DNA from 3 places in the Clostridium gelidum genome. Region 2 is predicted to be linked to each of the others. Evidence: riboswitches for the same ligand, from Rfam matches in the RefSeq annotation. Region 2 holds a riboswitch; each other region holds the start of a gene.
The links. A riboswitch is a leader RNA that binds a small molecule or an ion and turns the genes downstream of it on or off. The one in region 2 is predicted to bind S-adenosylmethionine.
Positions count from the first base shown of each region.

Region 1: linked by a shared signal. The riboswitch ahead of psyc5s11_RS17995 (vitamin B12 dependent-methionine synthase activation domain-containing protein) and the one ahead of psyc5s11_RS01430 (trans-sulfuration enzyme family protein) in region 2 are both predicted to bind S-adenosylmethionine.
Region 3: linked by a shared signal. The riboswitch ahead of metK (methionine adenosyltransferase) and the one ahead of psyc5s11_RS01430 (trans-sulfuration enzyme family protein) in region 2 are both predicted to bind S-adenosylmethionine.

Region 1 covers NZ_AP024849.1:3,908,140-3,912,840, forward strand. Annotated here, with positions in the region: gene psyc5s11_RS17985 (MBL fold metallo-hydrolase) at 1-53, shown strand, start outside; gene psyc5s11_RS17990 (homocysteine S-methyltransferase family protein) at 204-2,609, opposite strand; gene psyc5s11_RS17995 (vitamin B12 dependent-methionine synthase activation domain-containing protein) at 2,599-3,282, opposite strand; SAM riboswitch class I at 3,363-3,474, opposite strand; gene psyc5s11_RS18000 (MraY family glycosyltransferase) at 3,553-4,521, opposite strand.
Region 2 covers NZ_AP024849.1:293,052-297,752, reverse strand. Annotated here, with positions in the region: gene psyc5s11_RS01435 (trans-sulfuration enzyme family protein) at 393-1,529, opposite strand; gene psyc5s11_RS01430 (trans-sulfuration enzyme family protein) at 1,660-2,817, opposite strand; SAM riboswitch class I at 2,968-3,085, opposite strand; gene psyc5s11_RS01425 (ABC transporter permease) at 3,365-4,633, opposite strand; gene psyc5s11_RS01420 (ABC transporter ATP-binding protein) at 4,624-4,701, opposite strand, start outside.
Region 3 covers NZ_AP024849.1:658,051-662,751, forward strand. Annotated here, with positions in the region: gene mreB (rod shape-determining protein) at 1-35, shown strand, start outside; gene yyaC (spore protease YyaC) at 94-630, opposite strand; gene psyc5s11_RS03145 (hypothetical protein) at 730-1,146, shown strand; tRNA gene psyc5s11_RS03150 (tRNA-Tyr) at 1,291-1,374, shown strand; tRNA gene psyc5s11_RS03155 (tRNA-Val) at 1,382-1,457, shown strand; tRNA gene psyc5s11_RS03160 (tRNA-Thr) at 1,529-1,603, shown strand; tRNA gene psyc5s11_RS03165 (tRNA-Tyr) at 1,664-1,747, shown strand; tRNA gene psyc5s11_RS03170 (tRNA-Val) at 1,755-1,830, shown strand; tRNA gene psyc5s11_RS03175 (tRNA-Thr) at 1,902-1,976, shown strand; tRNA gene psyc5s11_RS03180 (tRNA-Tyr) at 2,037-2,120, shown strand; SAM riboswitch class I at 2,351-2,450, shown strand; gene metK (methionine adenosyltransferase) at 2,703-3,878, shown strand; gene recD2 (SF1B family DNA helicase RecD2) at 4,260-4,701, shown strand, end outside.

The DNA.
Region 1 (4,701 bases), 2.4 Mb from region 2:
TTGATGGCAATATCTATATGCCTGATGATTTAGATGTAATAGATCTAATATAGATATCCACATTTTAAATACTCAAAAAAATGGAAGGTATGCTTTTCTAAAACAATTGCATACCTTCCATTTTTATTGATTAGTAGTAACCTTAAAATTCTAATATTGCTAAAAGTATTTTTATATTTCTAAGCAAGTATTAAATTATAATATTAAGACAATACTTTCTTTGCAATTTCCACCGATTCTTTTGCATCTTTTGCATAGAAATCAGCCCCTATTCTATCAGCTGATTCTGCTGTTAGTACTGCTCCACCAACAAATATTTTACCATTATAACCATCAATTCTTAAAGCCTTTATTGTTTCCTCCATGCTTCTAACTGTTGTTGTCATAAGAGCACTTAATCCAATCAAAGATACCTCATGCTTTTTAGCTTCTGAAACAACCGTTTCAATAGGTACATCTTTACCTAAATCTATCATTTCATATCCGTAGTTTTCTAAAATAACTTTTACTATATTCTTTCCTATATCATGAATATCACCTTTTACGGTTGCAATTATTATCTTACCCTTTGAGATAGATTCAGAGTTACTCTTAGCTATTTCAGCTTTTAGAACAGTAAATGCATTTTTTACAGTTTCCGCAGCTTGTATTAATTGAGGTAAGAATAATTCTCCCTTTTCATACTTATCTCCTACTACATCTAAAGCTGGAATTAAAAATTTGTTAACTATTTCAAGTTCTTTATATTCCTTTAAAAGCTCTATAGTTGCTTGTTTTGCTTCTTCTTTTAGCCCTTTAACAACTATATATTTCAAATCATGCTCTAAATTAGAATCATCTACATTATTTGAATTCTTACTATTCTTTGTAGTAGCTTCTCTATTTAAATCAATATTAGCATAATTTTTAATATAAACTTCTGCACTCTTATCGTGATTGTATAAAACATTATAAGAATCTATAACTCTAGTCATTCCACTTGCATTAGGGCTCATTATAGGCAAATCCAATCCATTTGCAAGTGCTAATGCTAAAAATGTCTCATTTATTAACTCTCTATTTGGAAGTCCAAAAGATATGTTAGAAACTCCAAGTACAGTTTTAACACCTAATTTTTCTTTTACCATTCTTACAGCTTTTAATGTTTCTTGAACCTCTTCTTGTTGCGCTGATACAGTAAGTACTAAGCAATCAATAAATACATCTTCTTTTTTTATTCCATATTCCGCTGCCCTCTTTACTATCTTTTCTGCTATTGCAAATCTCTCTTCTGCTTTAAGCGGAATCCCATTATCATCTAAAGTTAATCCAACAACACTTGCTCCATATTTTTTTACTAGAGGAAGTATTTTGTTTAAAACCTTCTCTTCCCCATTTACTGAATTTAATATAGGTTTTCCATTATAATATCTAAGTCCAGTTTCTATTGCTTCTACATCTGATGAATCTATTTGAAGAGGAATATCCATTATTCCTTGTATTTCTTTAACTACCTTATGCATCATCTTAGGCTCATCAATTTCAGGCAATCCCACATTAACATCCAAAATATGAGCACCGGCTTCTACTTGAGAAATAGCTTGCTTTAAAATATAATCTAAATCTTCATTTTTTAATGCTTCTTTAAATAATTTCTTACCAGTTGGATTAATTCTTTCACCTATTATTCTAACCCCATCTATTCTTACAACCTTTGATGGTGTACAAATTGCAGCATAATTTTTATTTTCTACAGGTTCAAGCTTTTTACCTTTTACGCGAACGCATAATTCTCTTATATAGTCTGGAGTTGTTCCACAACAACCACCAATTACTCTAACACCTAAATCAATAAGACCACACAAAGTATCTGCAAATTCTTCCTTTGTCACATCGAATTTTGTCTCATTTCCTATTGATAATGTTGGAAGACCTGCATTAGGTTGCACCATTACAGGAATATGTGCTAAATTACATATCTCTTCAATAATAGGCTTTAATTGTTTTGGTCCAAGTGAACAATTAACCCCAAGTGCATCTACTCCTAATCCTTCCAAAACCAATACCATAGCTTCTGGAGAACATCCTGTAAATGTTCTTGAATTTTCTTCAAACGTCATTGTAGCAAACACAGGTAATTCTGAATTTTCCTTTACTGCAAGTATTGCTGCCTTAAGTTCGTATAAATCAGTCATTGTCTCAAGTAAAATTATATCTACTCCAGATTTGACCCCTTGAACTACTTGCCGTTTGAAAATTTCATAAGCCCTATCAAAGCTTAGAGTTCCCATAGGTTCTAAAAGTTCCCCTATTGGTCCAATATCTAAAGCAATATATGTATTACCATTACCCTTTGCTTTTTTAGCAATAGAAACAGCAGCATCGACAACTTCTTCAACTTCTAAATTGCAAAGCTTCAATTTAAGTTCATTTGCTCCAAAAGTATTAGTTGTTATTACATTTGCTCCACTATCTATGTATTCTTTATGAATTTCTTCTATTATAGCTGGTTCGTTTAAATTTAAAACTTCTGGATTCTCTCCAAGCTTTAATCCCTTTTTTTGAAGCATTGTTCCCATTGCTCCATCAAATATTAATATGTTATTTTTTATATATTCCTTAAGCCCCACAACTTTCTCCCTCTTTCCTAAAACTACAATTTTCATAATTATTACATTCTTTGCAGCTCTTTTTTTTCTTTTCTATTCCACTATTCACTATTCCTATTATTGCTGTAACAGATTTCCTAGGAAATAACAAATTGTTTTCTGATACTGTAAGCCCTATTTTCTTTTGAGCATCTAATGCTCTTAAGAAAGCATTTTGAACATCTAAAGGTAAATCTCCATAACCTGGACTATATCTAAATGTTATATTCATTCCATCTAAAATAGCCTTTTCTTTAACACTATTTTCTACTATATCACAAACTTCTTCTACTGCTGTTGTAGCACAAGCATCTAATATTAATGCTTTTGTTAAGTTCGTTTTTTCATATAATCTTGTTTGTCTTTCAATGTCATTACCTAATGTTACTGCCATTAATACACATTCTGTTGAATTCTTTAAATGCTCTTTTATATCTTTGCCATTTAAAATCAAATTAGTAGTAATAACCTCTACTCCATCATCACTTATCTTTATATTTTTATAACTATAAATAACTCTAGGTGTTATTACTTTTTTTATTTCTTCTCTACATTCTTCAATTGTTTTATTTAGATTCTCATCTATATCTTGACCTTTGTAACCAAGGTATCTAAGTACCTCTTCTTTATTTATCTCAAGTTCAAAAGCATCCATCTATTGCTTCACCACCTTCCATTTTTGACAGTAACAAAAAAAGCCTAAAGGTATTCCTTTAGGCTTAACAGCTCTTAAACACCTTATCTATCAGTTCTTACACTGCAGGATTTAGCACCTTATATATTTTTATAAAAATACATCGGTTGCTGGGTTTCTTCGGGCCAGTCCCTCCACCACTCTTGATAAGTTCTTATATTTAGATTATTATATATTATAAAATTTTGTTTGTAAAGCATTTGCAAATGTTTAAAATACAAATTTACTTTTTTATCGTGTTTTTACTAATAATAAAATTATAGAAATAGCACTAAAAGTAAAACTCATTAACATTATGTAATTTACAACTTGCACAGTCGTAAATCCTTTTTTCTCTAATCTAAAATGTATTTGACTTCTATCTGCTTGATATACTGGTTTTCCTTCTGAAAATCTTTTAAAAATGACAAACAAGTTATCAAATATTGGCACTGCCAATGCTAATATTGGTATGAAAAGACTCATTACAGTTGCCGACTTAAATGCTCCATCTAATGCTGTAATACTTAAAATGAATCCTAAAAAGTTTGCTCCCGAATCTCCCATAAATACCCTTGCCGGAAATTTATTATAGTATAAAAATCCTAAAATAGCTCCAACTAATATTATGGATACTACTGCTGATTCAAATTGTGTTGATTCAGTTTGGTTTAATATTATTGCTGCTGCAAAAAATGTTATAGCAGATATTAAAGATAATCCTCCTGCTAATCCATCCATTCCATCAGACCAATTTATTACAGTTGTCACTCCAAATATCCAAGTTATTGTAAGCCCAAATTGTATTGTCTCATTTAATCTAATAAGTTCACCTGTAAATGGATTGGTAAATCCCGAAAAAATAAAATTTGCTTTAAAAACTAAAATTGCTGCTAACAATTGAATAACTAGTCTTGGGAATATAGGAAACTCTTTTCCCTTTGTCTTGTACCAGTCATCTATTAGTCCAATTAAAACTATCATTGTCGATGCTACAAACACAGTCAGTTGTTGCATTAACTCAACTTTTGCAAATATAAAATAGGAAACAAAAAAGCCTATATATAAAGCTATTCCACCACACAAAGGTGTTGGCTTTTTATGTTGTTTTCTTTTATTAGGCTTATCTGTAAATTGCAATTTATCAGATATTTTCATAAGAAAAGGCATGGTAATTAATGATGCTAAAAGTGAAACTACCATTGCTAATATATAATTCATCTGTATTACTCCTTAGTTAAGTCTATGGCAGTAAATTATATCCAAGTCTTCCACTTCATTTTACTACCTATTTGATTATACTATTAAAAATATTTTATATCAATTACAAAATTATTAAGGTTTAAATAGAATATTTCACCTTAAACATAAAAAAGTCGCTCCCAAAATGACTTTTAAAAA
Region 2 (4,701 bases):
GCACATGAAAATAAATAACAAGTCCAAAACTGCCATGAATATTTTTCATCAGGCAAGGAAGTAAAGTGCCATCATAGTGGGCCTATTATGGTATTTTACTGATGCAGGATGATGGAAAATGGGCACATTAGAAAAGAGTAGCTGTGCTACAATACGGAACTTTTCTGGCAGATGGACTTGTTGTTTTTTTGATTGTGCCTAATACATGTACTACAATAACTATTACACTAAAAAAGAGAAAATGTTTCAAATAAAAAATTAAATGGTGTGTTTAGTCCTTGAACTTTAGATAATTTATCTTTAGATAAAAAAAAATCAGAGAAAGTTATTTATATATTAACTTTCTCTGATTCCTTTATTTAGGCTAATTCAAAATGATAGAAATAAATGTCTTATTTTTCAATCGCTTCTTTAAATGATTCTATTAAATCCTCTATATCCTCAAGACCTACCGATACTCTTATTAATGTATCTGTAATTCCAAGTTGTTCTCTTTCTTCTTTTGGAATTGATGCATGACTCATTTTAGCTGGATATGAAACTATAGTTTCGACACTACCTAAGCTTACTGCCACTGCTACATTTTTTACACTGTTCAAGAAAATTGTAGTTCTTTCTAAAGTCTTAAACTTAAAGGATAAAACTGCACCTGCACCATCTGCTTGTTCTAAATGCACTTCTCTTCCTTCCATTGATTGTAGTCCAAGGTAATAAACTTTCTCAACTTCTTCTCTTGATTCAAGCCACTGTGCCAACTTTTGAGCACTTTTTTGCATTACATCTAATCTAATTTTTAAAGTTTTAATTCCTCTAATCAAAAGCCATGAATCTTGCGGTCCAAGTACAGCTCCAAAGGTATTTTGTATTTGATAAACCCTATCCCCAAGTTCCTTTGTCTTAGTTACAACAAGTCCAGCCAACACATCGCTATGTCCCCCTAAGAATTTAGTTGCACTATGAACTACTATATCTGCACCAAGTTCTAATGGTCTTTGTAGATATGGTGACATAAATGAGTTATCTACTATTGTAATTACTCCATTTTCCTTAGCTATTTTACTAGCAGCTCTTAAATCTGTGACCTTTAATAATGGGTTTGAAGGAGTTTCTAAATAAAGTCCCTTTGTATTTTCCTTGAAAGCATTTTTTATTTCTTCAATATTGGTTGCATCTACAAAGGTAAATTCAATATTAAATCTTGAAAATAATTTTGTTGCGGCCCTATATGCTCCACCATATACATCACCACAAATTACAATGTTATCCCCTGCTGAAAATATTGATAATACAGAACAAATAGCCGCCATACCTGAAGCAAATGCAAAACCACATTCTCCACCTTCAAGTTCTGCTATTAACTTTTCTACTACTTCTCTAGTTGGATTTCCTGATCTTGAATAATCATATTTACCAAAATTATTTATATCAAATTGATGAAATGTTGATGTTTGATATATTGGAGTACTTACCGAACCTGTTGTAGGATCTAGTTCCCCGCTTGCATGTATTAATTTAGTTCCAAAATTCATAATTTACACCCCTCTTTATTCAATTAACAATTTGTAATTAACAGTTAACAATTAATGATGAATTTACTGCGTAAATTCTTTTAAAATATATTTTATTTTTGAAAAGCCGTTGGCTTTTCCACCAAAACTCTTAACTCTTAACTGAATTAATCGCATTTTCCAAGTCTTTTATTAAGTCATCTATATTTTCTATACCAACTGATAGTCTAAGTAAATATTCATCTACTCCTAATCTCTTCTTAATATCTTCTGGAATTTCTGAGTGAGTTTGAGTTATTGGATATGTTATTAATGTTTCTACTCCACCTAAACTTTCTGCAAATCTTATTACTTTAACACTTTCTAAAATTTTAGGTACTATTTTTTTATCCTTAACTCTGAAAGATAATGTTGCCCCAAAACCTGTTGATTGTTTTTTATTCAATTCATAGCCTTCAAAGTTTTCTAATCCTACATAATAAACTTTCTCTATGTTAGAATTACTTTCTAAAAATTTTGCTATTTTTATTGAATTTTCTTGTGCTCTATCTAATCTAATATGTAATGTTTTAATTCCTCTTAAAATTAACCATGAATCAAACGGAGATAATGTTGCCCCAGTAGACATATGAATTCGTCTTAATCTTTGTAAAATCTGTTCATCATTTCCTACTATAAATCCAGCTAATAAATCATGATGCCCACCTAAAAATTTAGTTCCACTATGAATTACCAAATCAGCACCTAATTCTAATGGTTTTTGATAATAAGGTGTCAAAAAAGTATTATCTACAATTACTAGCAACTTATTTTCCTTTGCTATTTTTGCTACTGCTCTTATATCAGTTACCTTCATCATTGGATTAGAAGGTGTCTCTATGAATATAGCTTTTGTATTTTCATTTATAGCAGCTGTTATATTTTTAGTATTTGTTGTATCAACAAATATAGCTTGTAACCCAAAATCTTTATAAGTTTCTTCGAATAATCTGTATGTCCCTCCATACAAATCGTCAGATAAAATTATATTGTCTCCACTTTTAAATAGATGTATACAGGCAGTAATTGCTGAAACTCCCGAAGAAAACCCTATTGCTTCTTTTCCGCCTTCTAAAACAGCTAATGTTTTTTCAGCTTCTTCCCTTGTTGGATTTTGAGCCCTAGAATAATCATATCCTGTACTATTATTAAGTCCATGATGCTTAAATGTAGCTGATTGGTATATTGGAAAACTTATTGCACCTGTAGCTTTATCTCCACCTGATACTCCACTAACTGCAATTGTTTCAAAAGATTTTTTTAAAGTCATTTTTTTGCCTCCCTCTTATTTTTTGCTTAATGCTTAATTTGTTACTTTTAATACATTTTAATACCTTAGAAAAAAATATTAAAAAAAGCCACTTCTAAAATAAGAAGTGACTCTATCGTCATAACATAAGTTCTAATAAACTTAATTTTCCTCTCATTTTTCAAGATATTCTCTTGCAGGATTTAGCACCAACGAAAAAATTCACATGAAATTTTTTTCAGGTTGCCGGGTTTCAAAGGGCCAGTCCCTCCACCACTCTTAATAAGATTAGCTTATTTAAATATTTAATTTAATAATATTAATTATACATGGTTAAAATCTCTTGTCAATAAATATTAGTAACTTTATCAACTTTCTATGTGATTAAAATAATAAAAGAAGTATTTAAGCTTATAAAAAATATTTTATTATAAATAAAATGATTAACTTAGAATAATTTTCAAACTCCTTCTAAGCTAATCATCTTCTTATTTCATATTATTTATTTTTATTAGACGCTTCAAAAAAATATATATGAATCTTAAATCTATTATTTTCTTTTATGTGACTATTCATACCTTAAAGCTTCAATTGGATCAAGGCTTGCTGCCTTTTTAGCTGGATAATATCCAAAAAATACTCCAATTGCCATTGAGAAAGTAAAGCTTATTATAATTGTTGGAATGGATATTGATATAGGTGACTTTAATACTATACATGCTATTATGCCCATTCCTATTCCAAGTACTATACCTATTGTTCCTCCAATTGAACATATTATAACTGATTCAATTATAAATTGCATTTTTATATGACTGCTTTTAGCTCCAAGAGCTTTTCTTGTACCAATTTCCCTTGTTCTTTCTGTAACAGATACAAGCATTATATTCATTACTCCTATTCCACCTACAAGTAATGATATGGCTGCAATTACAGATATACCCATTGAAATCTTACCAAGGACTGATGTAATAGATTCTGCTTGATTCTTAAGATTGGAAACTTCAAGTTCCCAATTTTTATTATTCTTGTATAACTTTTCTGTATACTTTTTTACATCTTTAACAAGCTTATCTTGATCAGTAGTCGTACTAGGTTTAATCATAAAATAAGAATAATTTTTATTTTTTTTATCTACTTTTGCTGTTGTTATTGGAATATATATATTAGTTTGTATATCTTTTTCTTTTGCTGTATTGCCTCCACCTTCTAGAAATGAAGGTGCTTCATATTTATATACCCCTGCAATAATATATGTCTCAATATTATCTTCTATATAAACTTTAATCTCTTTACCTATAGGGTCAGACTTTCCTTTAAAGATATTATTGACAAGTTTCTCTGAAACCACAGCTGTTTTTTTCAGACCTTTAACATCTTTACTAGAAATAAATCTTCCACTAATCATCTTTACATTATTAACATCTTTAAATCCTTCATTTACGCCTGTAGTTGTTATATTCGCATATAAATAACCATCCTTAACTTTCCCGTTGCCCTGTTGTGATGATATACTTAGGCTGCTAATTCTATCTGAAAATGCGTCCTGAATTGAATTTATTTGATCCAATGTCATAAGATCACTATCTTCTGGCTCCTTACGTGATCGTCCTCCTTCAGAACCTTCTTCACTTCTTTCCCTTATATAAACTTGCATATTATTAGCACCCATTTTATCTAATTCACCTGTAAATGCTGATGTAATTGCACTTCCTATAGAAACAATTCCTATAACAGATGATATTCCTATTATAATTCCAAGCATAGTTAAGAGTGAACGCATTTTACTTGATCGTATACCTGCTATTGCAAGTAATATATTTTCTTTTATAAACATATTTTTTCACCAACTGGAAATTTTCTAACGTATTTACTGTTATATTGTTCTGATACTATCTTTCCATC
Region 3 (4,701 bases), 360 kb from region 2:
ACGTAAATTCACAACAAATAGTTCTTATAGAATAATGTGTAAATAACAGTCGAAAAAATATATTTTTGACTGTTATTTATTTTTAAATGCCACTTAAATCATAGGGAACTGTCCACGATTTAAATTATAAGATTCGATAAATGCTCTAGATATAATTTTAGCCATGTTCATAATAAAAGAAAGTCGGATACTACGTGAAAAAAACAATTCAGAATTATTAATTGAATCGACAATACCTATAATTGATGCAATTCCAACCTCAGGAAGTTCTTTTCCAACTCCTTTGCCAGGGTGTATTGCATAGTCTCTTATACGAATTTCTCCGATATCTTCAGTATCACCTAAGCAAGCATCAACACCGATTATAGAGGCATTAGGATGATTAGAATATATTTCATCTAAACGTTCATCTATATTTAAGGCATGAATTGGAGTGGATAGAGTTCCGTAAACGGGTAGGGGGAAAAAGTTTTCTGTCAATATAGATCCAACTAAAGGACCTAAGCAATCTCCAATGCATTTGTCAGTGCCAATACAAACTATTACAGTATTTTTAGTGATGTAATCTTTGATTTCTAGAGTTAAGTTATAGGAGATGGTAGAGTTAACATTAATATCTTCTTTATTCAAGGATAGATACCCCCTTTATAAAATATATATATGAGAAATATAGAAAAAATAGTATAAAAAAATAATTTGTGGAAAATAATACTAAGAAAGGAGGTAAATATGAAAAAAAAATTAATATGTTTATTTTCAGTTTGTATAGTAATAACAAATATTTATTTAATATTTTATTGGGAGCCACAAAGTAAGTGTGTGACTCAAGAAGAGGTTAGTAAGGAAGCTGTATCTTATTCTCAAGCAGTATATAAATTTGATAAGAGAAAAGTATTAGAAAGATTATCATCTAATGATAAAAGAGACCTAGAAAAAATAATTAAAAAATTATCTGCATTTGATTTAGGAAAAATAAAAGAGTATTACGAAGATTATAATGATGAAGAAGGTGTAGTAAGTATTTTTACATTGTTAAGGCAAAGACTTACAACAGGAGATTACAAACAAATACATGAAATAAGCTCTTCATTTCTGGATTTAGAGCGGATTGATCAAAAGATAAAAAAAATAGGATCACTATATTAAACAAGAGTATTTTGCAGTAATTTAGAGAAAAAAAGACTTAATTTGACTAGATTGAGTGATATGGGAGTTGAAATAAAAGCTTTTTGAAGATATACTAATCATTGTTGATTGGTAATAAATCAATAGTTTTAAATAACTAAATATGGAGGAGTTCCCGAGTGGCCAAAGGGGGCAGACTGTAAATCTGTTACGTTAGTTTCGATGGTTCGAATCCATCTTCCTCCACCATTAAAATGGGCGCATAGCTCAGCTGGGAGAGCACCTGCCTTACAAGCAGGGGGTCACAGGTTCGAACCCTGTTGTGCCCACCATTTAAAACGAAGTTTATAACTATTACTTGTTAACTGTTAATTCTTAACTCTTACTCTTAACTAAACAATGTGCTGGCATGGCTCAACGGTAGAGCAGCTGACTTGTAATCAGCAGGTTGTAGGTTCGATTCCTATTGCCAGCTCCAGTAAGATAATGCAAGAAAATAGATAGGTGAAAAACTTGTATTATAACAACAATTAAATATGGAGGAGTTCCCGAGTGGCCAAAGGGGGCAGACTGTAAATCTGTTACGTTAGTTTCGATGGTTCGAATCCATCTTCCTCCACCATTAAAATGGGCGCATAGCTCAGCTGGGAGAGCACCTGCCTTACAAGCAGGGGGTCACAGGTTCGAACCCTGTTGTGCCCACCATTTAAAACAAAGTTTATAACTATTACTTGTTAACTGTTAATTCTTAACTCTTACTCTTAACTAAACAATGTGCTGGCATGGCTCAACGGTAGAGCAGCTGACTTGTAATCAGCAGGTTGTAGGTTCGATTCCTATTGCCAGCTCCAGTAAGATAATGCAAGAAAATAGATAGGTGAAAAACTTGCATTGTAATGACAATTAAATATGGAGGAGTTCCCGAGTGGCCAAAGGGGGCAGACTGTAAATCTGTTACGTTAGTTTCGATGGTTCGAATCCATCTTCCTCCACCAAGAAAAGAATAAACTTAGTTTATTCTTTTTTATTTGTCAACAAATAAAAAGAGCATATAACTATATGGGGTGTTTGAAGTTATATTTTTACTTAACAATAAGGAAAAATTAAATCAGAGAACAAAAAAATGTATAAAAACAAAAAACAATCATAGGACAAAAAGATTAATTTGAAATGTTGACTAATTATAAATTTTATGATAGAATACTGTTGAAAATTAAATATAGAACTCTTATCAAGAGAGGTGGAGGGAAAGGGCCCTATGAAACCCGGCAACCTGTATTATATAAGGTGCCAATTCCTGTAGATATATTTCTACGAGATAAGAAAAGGATTATTAAAATCGCACTCTTCTTATCGAAGGGTTTTTTTTATTTCAATTTATAAGTTTGTACAGACTTAAATTACGAAAGAATAATAAAAATTCCAAATGATTAGCAACAAATTTGTAATTATATAACAATATAGTATTTAATCGCGAGTAAAGCTATATTACATTTTAAAAGTTAAGCATATATATTTTGTTAAGAGAAAATAAAATTATAAGAAATGATAAAAAGTTAAGTTGAGGGGAGAAAAGTATGAAAAAGTTATTTACTTCAGAATCAGTTACAGAAGGACATCCAGATAAGATGTGTGACCAAATTTCAGATGGTATTTTAGATGCTATTTTAGCAAGAGATCCACTTGCTAGAGTTGCTTGTGAAACATGCACAACTACAGGTATGGTTATGGTAATGGGAGAAATATCAACAAATTGTTATGTTGATATTCCTAAAGTAGTTAGAGAAACTGTAAGAGAAATTGGATATGATAGAGCTAAGTATGGCTTTGATTGTGACACTTGTTCCGTTATTACAGCAATAGATGAACAATCAGCAGATATTGCTATGGGTGTAAATGAAGCATTTGAATCTAGAGCAGGTGAAAAGGATGATGTTGAAGCAGTTGGAGCTGGAGATCAAGGTATGATGTTTGGTTTTGCAACTAATGAAACAGAAGAATTTATGCCACTTCCAATATTTATGGCTCATAAATTATCAAGAAAGCTTACAGAAGTAAGAAAGAACAACACATTAAGTTATTTAAGACCAGATGGTAAAACTCAAGTTACTGTTGAATATGAAGACAATAAACCAAAGAGAATTGATACCATTGTAATATCTACACAACATGATGAAAAAGTTACTTTAAAACAAATTCAAGAAGATCTAAAAAAATATGTAATTCAAGCTGTTGTACCAGCAGAATTATTAGATGATGAAACTAAATATTTCATTAATCCAACAGGAAGATTTGTTGTTGGAGGACCTCAAGGAGATTCAGGATTAACTGGAAGAAAGATAATTGTTGACACATATGGTGGATATGGTAGACATGGTGGTGGAGCTTTCTCAGGAAAAGATCCAACAAAGGTAGATAGATCAGCTGCATATGCTGCAAGATGGGTAGCTAAGAATTTAGTTGCTGCAGGAGTTGCTGACAAGTTAGAAATCCAATTAGCATATGCAATAGGTGTTGCAAAGCCGGTTTCTATTGAAGTAGATACTTTTGGAACAGGAAAAATTGGAGAAGATAAGGTAGCTGAAATAGTAGAAAAAGTATTTGACTTAAGACCAGGAGCTATAATAAGAGATCTTGACTTAAGAAGACCAATCTACAAACAAACAGCTGCTTATGGACATTTTGGAAGAAATGATCTTAACTTACCATGGGAGCAATTAAATAAAGTAGAAGAAATAAAAAAATATTTATAGAATAATATAAGAGCTGTCTCAAATTTATTTTGAGACAGCTCTTTTTAGATACATAGGAACTTTTACAATGCAAAATTAAGGAACAAATTCTCTACAGATTAAAAAATAAGTAGATATAAGAAAATAATCGGTAATGGACAACGAGCAATGTTTAATTATTTTAAAGTATATATATATTGCAATTTACAATTGACAATTGTGGATGAAATTCTTACAGAATTTCTTAAATTTGAAATGAAGAATCATTTTGCAACATATATATTATGATATAATTGAAAAAGAAAAATAAAAGTGAAATTTTGAAATTAAGATTTGTGTTAGAATTAAGTTATATTGTCAAGAATATGAGTAAATATTATATAAAAGATTTGGAGAGATTCTATGGAAGTTCTAAATGGTTTTGTTGAGAACATTGTTTTTAAAAGTGAAGATACTGGTTATGTAGTTTGTAAAATTAGGAATGAAAAAGAGTTAGTTAGTGCTGTAGGGACAGTTCCTTTTATAAAGGAAGGTCAAAATGTCAAATTAACAGGATACTGGACAGTACATAAGCAGTTTGGAAATCAATTTAATATTCAAGATTATGAAGAACTTATTCCAACTTCCTTAGATGGAATAGAAAAGTATTTAAGTGCGGGAATAATACATGGAATTGGACCAGTTACAGCTAAGAAGATAATAGAACAATTTGGTAAACAAACCTTAGATATAATGGAAAATCACATTGAAAGACTAATGGAGATAGAAGGTATAGGAGAGAAAAAGTTTCAAATTATATATGAGTCTTATATAGAACAGCAAGGTCTTAAAAATGTGATTTTAT